Regions from separate parts of the Methylobacterium ajmalii genome, predicted to be linked through region 1. Evidence: predicted binding sites of a transcription regulator. Region 1 holds the regulator's gene; each other region holds the start of a gene.

Region 1 (3,273 bases):
CGATCATGACCCGAACCACCGAGCCGGTCGGGCCTCTGTCGGCCGCGGCAGGCGTCCTGCTCCTCCTCCTGTCCGCTCCGGCCCCCGTGCTGGCGGCGCCGGGCGGCGGGCCAGGGACGAAGAGCGAGCCCGCAGCCGATCAAGGTGGGGCGCGCGAGAGCGGCAAGGGCCGGAGCCGCGAATCGGACTCGTCCAGCAAGACGGACGACGGGAAGGACGTCGATACCGAGCACCTGTTCGGCTTCACGGAAGGCGCCGATGCCGGCGAGAAGGGCGAGCGGGAAGCGGTGGTCGACACCGTCTCGCGCATCGGCAAGCGCCGGGACGGCCCCGGCCGGTCGGCCTACCGCGTGCTCGACACGCGGCTTGCCTACCAGTTCAACCCCATCGACAGGCTAAGCCTCGAACTCAGCGCCTTCGGCACGCTGCGGCGCCAGCGCAACATCCTCGATCTGGACGACAAGTCCTACGGCGCCTTCGACGGCGTTTCGCTCGAGGTGAAGTACCAGTTCCTGAAGGGCTCGAAGGAGCAGCCCTTCGGTCTCGCCCTGGAGGTGCGCCCTCGCTTCACGCGCGTCCTCCCGGTCGAAGGCCGCGGCGCCGACATCTTCGACGTCGAGAGCCTGCTCCAGCTCGACGTCCAGGTGGTGCCGGACAAGCTCTGGTACGGCAGCAACCTCAGCGTCGAGCCGGCGGCCGGGCGCGAGCGGGGCGGCCCGGGCTATCGCTCCTCGACCTTCCTGTGGTCGAACGCTCTCGTGGGGCGCGTCGGAGACAACACCTATCTCGGCCCGGAAGTCCGCTACCTGCGCGGCTACGAAGGGGCCTTCCTGAACCGGCTGGAGAGCGAGGCGCTCACCCTGGGGCCCGCGCTGCATCACCGGTTCACCGAGAAGGTCTGGCTGACCGTGGCCTATGCCGGGCAGGTCTGGGGCCGCGACACCGACCCGGCCCTGGCCGGCCGGTCCCTCGGGCTGAACCAGTTCGAACGGCACAGCCTGCGGGTCAAGTTCGGGATGGAGTTCTGACCCGGACCGGCCGACGGCCGTCCGGCGTCACGGCTCGGGCGCGAACATCTCGTCGAAGGAGTAGCCGGAGCCGCGCACGGTGCGGATCGGGTCCGAGTCGCGGCCGCGGTTGATCGCCTTGCGCAGGCGGCCGATATGCACGTCGACCGTGCGCTCGTCGATGTAGACGTCGTGGCCCCAGACGCCGTCGAGGAGCTGCTCGCGGGAGAAGACCCGGCCGGGGCTCTGCATCAGGAACTCGAGCAGCTTGAACTCGGTCGGGCCGAGATGCAGCTCGCGGCCGTCGCGGCGCACGCGGTGGCTGACCCGGTCGAGCTCGATGTCGCCGGCGACGAGCAGGTCGGCGACGTGGGCGGGCTTCGAGCGCCGCAGGAGCGCGCGCACCCGGGCCAGGAGCTCGGGCACCGAGAACGGCTTGACGATGTAGTCGTCGGCGCCGGTGGCGAGCCCCCGCACCCGGTCGCCCTCCTCGCCGCGCGCGGTCAGCATGATCACCGGCAGCCGCTCGGTCTCGCGGCGGGCGCGGATGCGCCGGCACAACTCGATGCCGGAGAGACCCGGCATCATCCAGTCGAGGAGGACGAGGTCGGGGACCTGCTCGCGCAGGCGGATATCCGCCTCGTCGCCGCGGGCGACGGCGTCGACCTCGAAGCCCTCGGCCTCGAGGTTGTAGCGCAGGAGGAGGGTCAGGGCCTCCTCGTCCTCGACGATCAGGATGCGGGTACTCATCGGGGCACTTCAGGGTCGTCGCCGCCGGGACGGCCGGCCCGGCCTCGCGGCCGGGCAGGCCATCCGGTCAGGCCTTGGACGAGGACTGGGGATCCACGGTGGCGAAGCTCGACCCGTCGTTCTTCGGCCGGTCGGTCGTCAGCGTCTCGCCGGTGGCGAGGTAGTGGATGGTCTCGGCGATGTTGGTGGTGTGGTCGCCGATGCGCTCGACGTTCTTGGCGCAGAACAGGAGGTGCGTGCAGAACGTGATGTTGCGCGGATCCTCCATCATGTAGGTCAGGAGTTCGCGAAACAGCGAGGTGTAGAGCGCGTCGATGCCGCCGTCGCGGGCCCAGACGTCGAGGGCCGCCACGGTGTCCTGGGTGGCGTAGGCGTCGAGCACGTCCTTGAGCTGGCCCTGGACCAGCTCGTTCATGTGCTCCACGCCGACGACGATCTTCTGCAGCTGGACCTGGTCGGCGATGGCGACGACGCGCTTGGCGACGTTCTTGGCCAGGTCGCCGATGCGCTCGAGGTCGCCCGAGACGCGGATCGCCGAGATCGTCTCGCGCAGGTCGATCGCCATCGGCTGGCGCTTGGCGATCAGCAGGATCGCCTTCTCCTCGATCTCGCGCTGCAGCCCGTCGAGGCGCTGGTCGGCGGCGATCACCGACTGGGCGAGCGCGGTGTCGCGGCGCAGGAGCGCGAGGCCGGAATCGGCCACCAGCTTCTCGGCGATGCCGCCCATCTCGGCGATGCTGCGCCGCAGGTTCTGCAGCTCCTGATCGTAGGAGGTGACGATGTGGTTCGACATGGAGTGAGACTCCCCGCGATGAAGTGGAGCGTGGGATCGAGCCGGCCCGGCAGGGGGCCGGACCGGTGGGACGAGGGCGGGACGCCTCAGCCGAACCGGCCGGTGATGTAGTCCTGGGTCTGGCGCTTCGAAGGGTTCATGAACAGCCGGTTGGTCGGCCCGAACTCGATCAGCTCGCCGAGATACATGAAGGCGGTGAACTGCGAGATGCGCGCCGCCTGCTGCATGTTGTGGGTGACGATGGCGATGGTGAACTCGCCCCGCAGCTGCTCGATCAGCTCCTCGATGCGGCCGGTCGAGATCGGGTCGAGGGCCGAGGTCGGCTCGTCGAACAGGATCACCTCCGGGCGCTGCGCCACCGTGCGGGCGATGCACAGGCGCTGCTGCTGGCCGCCGGACAGGCCCATGCCGGACTGCTTGAGCTTGTCCTTCACCTCGTCCCACAGGGCGCCCTTGCGCAGGGCCTCCTCGACGCGGACGTCGAGATCGGCCTTGCCGAGGCGCTCGTAGAGCCGGATGCCGAACGCGATGTTGTCGTAGATCGACATCGGGAACGGGGTCGGCTTCTGGAAGACCATGCCGACCCGGGCGCGCAGCTCGTTGAGGTCGATCGAGGGGTCGAGGATGTTGCGGCCGTCGAGCAGGATCTGCCCCTCGGCGCGCTGCTCGGGGTAGAGGCTGTAGATGCGGTTGAAGGTGCGCAGCAACGTCGACTTGCCGCAG
Region 2 (3,273 bases), on a different contig from region 1:
ATTGCGCGGCGAGCGCCGCGGTGACGAACTCCGCCACCAGGGAGGGCGGGCTGGCATTGGCCGGGAAGTAGGCGAAGAAGCGCGGGTGCTGCCAATGGGTCATGCCCGGCATCACCACCCGGTCGAGATCGGAAAAGATCCGCTCCATCGGCTCGCCCGCGGCGGGCGGGGTCTCGGGCAGCTGGCGGAAGATCTCGCCGGGGGCCACCTGCGCCCGCACCGGCCGCTCGCCGACGCCTTCGAGGTAATCCACCGACCAGTCGGCGGCCCTGTGCGCCCAGGCCCGAAACGTCTCGTCGTCCATCGCGTCCGCGCTCCTCCCGACGGCCCGGTCTTCCGGTGCCCGGACGGGGGTCTAGAGCATTTTCCGACGAAGTGGATGCCGGTTCGTCGACGAAAATGCGGCAAAATCAAAAACCTAGAGAGCTTCGCGATTGCAACGCGATCGTGAAGCGCTCTAGCAGGTTTCGAGGAGCGCGCCTCCCCGCGCCGGGCCCGGGGCCGGCAATCGAGGCCGGGGCGCGGCAGCAGGCGTTTCCCGGCGGACAGTCCATCGCGCGGGCGATCCACTTGAGCGCCCCACCGAAACATGCCACGCTCAATCAAGCGAGAAATATTTTCTGTTATTTAACTAATTTACGGTTGTAATGATCGAGTATCGAATCATTTCAGCGTGGTGCCGCAGGTCGTTTGCATCAATTTATCGATGATGGATTGGATTGTCGCCATCTGTTTCGGGACTTCTTAACACGTCGTGTTAGTTCATGGGGCGGAGACGAGAGGAGCGGGATGTTCGGCAGACGCACCCAGGCGAGACCGTCCGGCACGCTGACCCAGCGCCATGCCCGCATGAACCGCGACGGGGCGGACCAGGACACCTGCCTGATCTCTCTCGGCGATCAGCCGGTCTCGTTGCTGGTGCGCCTCCAGCCCGTCACCGCCGCGCCGGAGCACCGCCACAAGTGGCGCGTGGCCGAGACCTACGGGCCCTGCCGGGGCCTCGCCCGCGCGCCGCTCTTCGATACCCCGGACGCGGTGATCGACTGGATCGCCCACAGCCTGCCCGACCCGACCCCGCGGCCCTGGCTGGACGCGCACCTGCTGCCCTGAGGCCCGCCCGCCCGGCCGCGGACGCATCGACGAGCGCCGTCATCCCGCCGCCATGGTCCGCCGGGTAAGCTCCCGGGTCGCATGACAGGGAGCGCCGAGGGGACCCGATGACGCAGCCGTCGCTGAACCGTTCGCAGCAGGCCGAGGCGGCCGAGGATGCCGGCTCCAACCCGAGCCCGAACCCGACCCTCGGCGAGGTCGTGGCCCGGCGCTTCGACCGGCGCGAGATCCTGCGCGGGGGCCTGGCCGCGAGTCTGGCCGTCTCGGCGATCTCGGCGACGCTCGCGCCCCGGGCCGTCGCGGCGGCGACACCGGAGACATTCCCGTTCCGCGAGCTGCCGGCCGGCGCCGACGAGCGCCACCATGTGGCGGAGGGCCACGACGCCGAGGTGCTGATCCGCTGGGGCGACCCGGTCCTGCCGGGCGCGCCGGCCTTCGACCCGCACAAGCAGAGCGCCGCCGCGCAGGCGCAGCAATTCGGCTACAACAACGACTTCCTGGGCTTCTTCCCGCTACCCGGCGCGAGCGACCCGGCCGGCCACGGCCTCCTCGTCGTCAATCACGAATACACCAACGAGGAGCTGATGTTCCCCGGCCTCGGCCGGCAGGACGGCAAGGCGGCCTTCGCGGGCATGAACCGCGATCTCGTCGACATCGAGATGGCGGCCCATGGCGGCTCGGTGATCGAGGTCAAGCGCGAGGACGGGCGCTGGCGCGTGGTGCCGGATTCCCGGTACGCCCGCCGCATCACCGCGACGACCCCGATGCGGATCGCCGGCCCCGCCGCCGGCTCGCCCCGCCTGCGCACGGGCGCCGACCCGGACGGCACCCAGGTGCTGGGCATGCTCAACAACTGCGCCGGCGGCGTGACCCCGTGGGGCACCTGGCTGACCTGCGAGGAGAACGTTAACTACTACTTCCAGGGCCGCCTGGCCGAGGGTTCGCCGGAGGCCCGCAACCACAAGCGCCTCGGCATGCCGGGCAACCTCTACGGCTGGGCCCGCTTCCACGAGCGCTTCGACCTGGCCAAGGAGCCCAACGAGCCGAACCGCTTCGGCTGGGTGGTCGAGATCGACCCGTTCGATCCGACGAGCGTGCCGGTGAAGCGCACTGCCATGGGCCGCTTCAAGCACGAGGGCGCGGCGGGCGCGATGGCGCGCGACGGCCGCTACGTCGTGTTCCAGGGCGACGACGAGCGCTTCGACTACGTCTACCGCTTCGTCACCGGGGACCCGGTGAACACCGCCGACCGGGCGGCCAACCGCGACCTCCTCGACCACGGCACGCTGTCGGTCGCCAGCTTCGACGCGGATGGCCGCGGGACCTGGCTGCCGATCGTGTTCGGGCAGGGGCCGCTGACGCCGGAGAACGGGTTTCGCGACCAGGCCGACGTGCTGGTCGAGACCCGCCGGGCCGCCGACCTCCTCGGAGCCACCAAGATGGACCGGCCGGAGGACGTCGAGGCCAACGCCAAGACCGGCAAGATCTACGTGATGCTGACCAACAACACGCGTCGCAAGGCCGACCAGGTCGATGCGGCGAACCCGCGGCCCGACAACCGCTTCGGCCACATCGTCGAGCTCTCGCCCGAGGGCGGCGACTTCGCGGCCGACGCCTTCGCCTGGGAGGTGCTGGTGCGCTGCGGCGACCCGTCGGTCGCGGCGGTCGGCGCCACCTTCTCGTCGGCGACGACGAAGGACGGCTGGTTCGGCATGCCGGACAATTGCGCGGTCGACGGAGCGGGCCGACTCTGGGTCGCCACGGACGGCAACTCGCCGTCGAAGACCGGCCGGGCCGACGGCATCTGGGCGATGGAGACGGAAGGCGCCCGCCGCGGCACCGCCAAGCACTTCTTCCAGGTGCCGATGGGGGCCGAGATGTGCGGCCCCTACTTCACCCCCGACGACACCACCTTCTTCGTCGCCGTGCAGCATCCCGGCGAGGCCGACGAGGAGGATCCGAACGCCGTGCCCGCCACCTTCGAGAACCCGGCGACCCGCTGGCCGGACTTCGACCCCGCCCTGCCGCCGCGCCCGGCGGTGGTAGCGATCACGAAGCGGGGCGGGGGGAGGGTGGGGGCGTAGACGCCCCTCGGGCCCGCAGCCTCCCTCGCAGGGCCATGCCCGCCGAGGGAGGCGCGTCGCAGCCGGTCCGCCGGACGGG
Region 3 (3,273 bases), on a different contig from region 1:
GCCAGGGCTTCCAGCAGCACGATGCCGAAGGTGTCGGTCAGGCTCGGGAAGACGAAGACGTCGCAGGCCGCGTAGACCCGGGCCAGGGCCTCGCCGGTGAGCGTGCCGAGGAACCGGGCGGTGGGATCGACGGCGGAGAGCCGGGCCCGGTCGGGTCCGTCGCCGACGATGAGCTTGGTGCCGGGCAGATCGAGACGCAGGAACGCCTCGACGTTCTTCTCCACCGCGAGCCGACCGACGAACAGGAAGAACGGGCGGGGCAGGCCGGCGAGCGCGTCCGGCGCCGCCTCGCCGTCGCGGGGGCGGAACAGCTCGGTGTCGACGCCGCGGGTCCAGCGCATCAGCCGGGTGAAGCCGCGCCCCGACAAATCGCGCTCGAGCGAGGGCGTGCTCACCATGGTGCCGCTCGCCGCGCCGTGGAAGCGGCGTAGCCAGGCGTAGCTCCAGCGCTCCGGCACCGGCAGGCGGGCGGCGAGGTACTCGGGAAAGCGGGTGTGGTAGCTCGTGGTGAAGGGCCGGCCCTGCGCCAGGCAGACCCGGCGGGTCGCGAGCCCGATCGGCCCCTCGGTGGCGATGTGGACGTGGCTGGGCGCCAGCGCCGGGAACCGCCGCGCGACGCCGCGGGCGGTCACCAGCGACAGCCGGATCTCGGAATAGCCCGGCAGCGGCACGCTGGCGAAGTCGAGCGGCGTCAGCATCACCGGGTCGTGGCCGCGCCGGCGACCCGCCGCGACCATGTGCTCGAGGGAGCGGACGACGCCGTTGACCTGGGGATGCCAGGCATCGGTCGCGACGAGGAGCCTCACGCGACGGCCCGGGTGTTCACGATCGGATGCTCCGGCATGGAGCGGGCGGCGGGCGCCAGTTCCTCGACCGGGGCGAGCGGGCGGCTGCGGGAGGTCAGCGGCACCGGCGCCTCGGCGCTGGCGCGCTTCCAGTCGGCGAAGCGGATCACCTCCATGGTGCCGTCGTAGTGCTCGACCACCGCCGTGCAGGATTCCACCCAATCGCCGGTGTTGAGGTAGTGCATGTCGCCGACCATGCGGCTCGCCGCGTGGTGGATGTGGCCGCAGATCACCCCGTTCGCGTCGGCCCGGCGGGCCTCGGCGATCAGGAACTCCTCGAACCGGCCGATGAAGTTGACGGCGTTCTTCACCTTCAGCTTGGCCCAGGCCGACAGCGACCAGTAGGTCAGGCCGAGGCGCCGGCGCACCCAGTTGAGGTGGGTGTTGACGAAGAGCGCCGCCGTGTAGGCGCCGTCGCCCAGCAGGGCGAGCCAGCGGGCGTGGCGCACCACGAGATCGAACTGGTCGCCGTGGATGACGAGGTAGCGCTTGCCGTCCGCCGCCTCGTGCAGGACCTGGTCCTGGATCTCGATGCCGCCGAAATGCATGTCGAGGAAGTCGCGCAGGAACTCGTCGTGGTTGCCCGGCACGTAGACGAGGCGAGACCCTTTTCGCACCTTCCGCAGCAGCTTCTGCACGACGTCGTTGTGCGATTGCGGCCAGTACCAGCCGGAGCGCAGCTTCCAGCCGTCGACGATGTCGCCGACCAGGTAGATTTCGTCGGCGTCCACTTCCCGCATGAAGTCGAGCAGTAGCTCGGCCTGGCAGCCCTTGGTGCCCAGATGGAGGTCCGAGAGGAACAGGGTTCGCACGCGAAGCGCGTCGGCATCCTCGGCCACGTGCAATCTCCTTGGCGGCGTCTCGCGCCAGCCAAACCCCATTCGCGTATCACTTTGATGACGCGCGGGCAGAGCGTCGAACCTCGGCCGGGGATGCAGGCCGAGATTCGTTTGCGGAGACTTAAAGACGACCATGCGGATCGCGCAGGTCAGCCGCTCGGGGAGGCCTCTACCTCGGCCGTGCCGATTCGTGGTTCTGACAGGACGCCGCGATCGACGCGACCGTGCCTTCCCCGCTCCGCCAAGAAAAAGCGCCCCGCCCATGGCAGCCCCCCTCGTCGTCCCCGGCCGGTCGGTCACCGGAGCTGGCGCGTCGGGGCGCGGTGCCGCCCGGCCCTATCTCGGCATCGGTCTCAAGGTCCTGTCGGCGCTCGCCTTCACGCTGATGTCCGCCGGCGTGAAGACCCTGGCGGACCGGTTCCCGACCGGCGAGATCGTGTTCTTCCGCTCCTTCATCGCCATCGCGCCGCTGCTGGTGTGGCTGCGCTGGCAGGGCGGCGTGATCGAGGCGGTGCGCACGCAGAACCTCAAGGGGCACATGCTGCGCAGCATCATCGGCGCCTGCGGCATGTTCGCGGGCTTTGCCGGCCTGTCCTTCCTGCCGCTCTCCGACGCGGTGGCGATCGGCTACGCCTCGCCGCTCCTCGTCGTGGTGCTCGCGGCCATCGTGCTGCGCGAGAAGGTCCAGGCCTATCGCTGGGCCGGCGTCAGCGTCGGCTTCCTCGGCGTCCTGATCACGCTCGCCCCGCATCTCGAATTCGGCGGCGCGGGCGGGGGCGGCACCACCGGCGCGCTGTTCGCGATCCTGGCGGCGGCCTGCTCGGCGGCGGCCACCATCCAGGTGCGCAAGCTCACCGGCACCGAGCGCACCGGCGCCATCGTACTGTACTTCTTCCTGTTCACCTCGCTGCTCGGCCTCTCGACGGTCGTGCTCGGCTGGAAGATGCCGGGCTGGACCGACCTCGCGCTGTTCGTCGTCGTCGGCGTGCTCGGCGGCATCGGCCAGATCCTGCTCACCGAGAGCTACCGCCACGGCGACGCTTCGCTGGTCGCGCCCTTCGAGTACACCACGATGCTGTGGTCGGTGCTGATCGGCTGGTTCGTGTTCGGCCAGCTGCCCACCGCCTCGATCGCGCTCGGCGGCGGCATCGTGGCGGCGGCCGGCGTGTTCGTGGTCTGGCGCGAGCGGCGCCTGGTGGTCGAGCGGGCCCGCGAGGCCGCGGCTGGCGGGGCCCGGGCGGGCTGAGGACCCGGCGAGCCGGGTGCCCGTTGACGCCCGCGCTCGCCCGCCCTTACTCCGGGAGAAACGCCACGACGGCTCTCGCCCGATAGGAATGCCCGCCATGTCCGCACGCCGCCCCACGCCCAGCGCGGGAACCCGCCCGTGAGCGCCGGCCCGGCATCCGTCCCGGCCGCCACCGTGCCGGTGGACCTGCGGCTCTACGGCCTGCTCGATGTCGGGGTCTGCGGCGGCGACGCCGGGCACCTCGCCCGGATGGCGGCCGAGGCGGCGGCCGGGGGCTGCACCCTGCTGCAATACCGCGAAAAAACCATCGCCAACGCGCGCGAGACGGTGGAGCGGCTGCGCC

Evidence for each region. Region 1 encodes PhoB, which activates phosphate uptake and scavenging genes when phosphate is short. Its sites were predicted from a motif close to TGTCATNNANCTGTCAT; they were not measured.
Region 2: V3T34_RS14320 (PhoX family protein) is a predicted target of PhoB. The motif match lies at 1,148-1,164, and genes of this name have one in related genera.
Region 3: V3T34_RS24935 (UDP-2,3-diacylglucosamine diphosphatase) is a predicted target of PhoB. The motif match lies at 1,731-1,747, and genes of this name have one in related genera.

The regions. Positions count from the first base shown of each region.
Region 1 covers NZ_JAZFXT010000068.1:169,164-172,436, forward strand. The annotation lists gene V3T34_RS28235 (hypothetical protein) at 6-1,028, shown strand; gene phoB (phosphate regulon transcriptional regulator PhoB) at 1,056-1,757, opposite strand; gene phoU (phosphate signaling complex protein PhoU) at 1,825-2,550, opposite strand; gene pstB (phosphate ABC transporter ATP-binding protein PstB) at 2,637-3,273, opposite strand, start outside.
Region 2 covers NZ_JAZFXT010000028.1:180,907-184,179, forward strand. The annotation lists gene V3T34_RS14310 (pyridoxal phosphate-dependent decarboxylase family protein) at 1-304, opposite strand, end outside; gene V3T34_RS14315 (hypothetical protein) at 790-1,110, shown strand; gene V3T34_RS14320 (PhoX family protein) at 1,218-3,194, shown strand.
Region 3 covers NZ_JAZFXT010000060.1:124,032-127,304, forward strand. The annotation lists gene V3T34_RS24930 (glycosyltransferase family 4 protein) at 1-806, opposite strand, end outside; gene V3T34_RS24935 (UDP-2,3-diacylglucosamine diphosphatase) at 803-1,684, opposite strand; gene V3T34_RS24940 (DMT family transporter) at 1,947-2,930, shown strand; gene thiE (thiamine phosphate synthase) at 3,069-3,273, shown strand, end outside.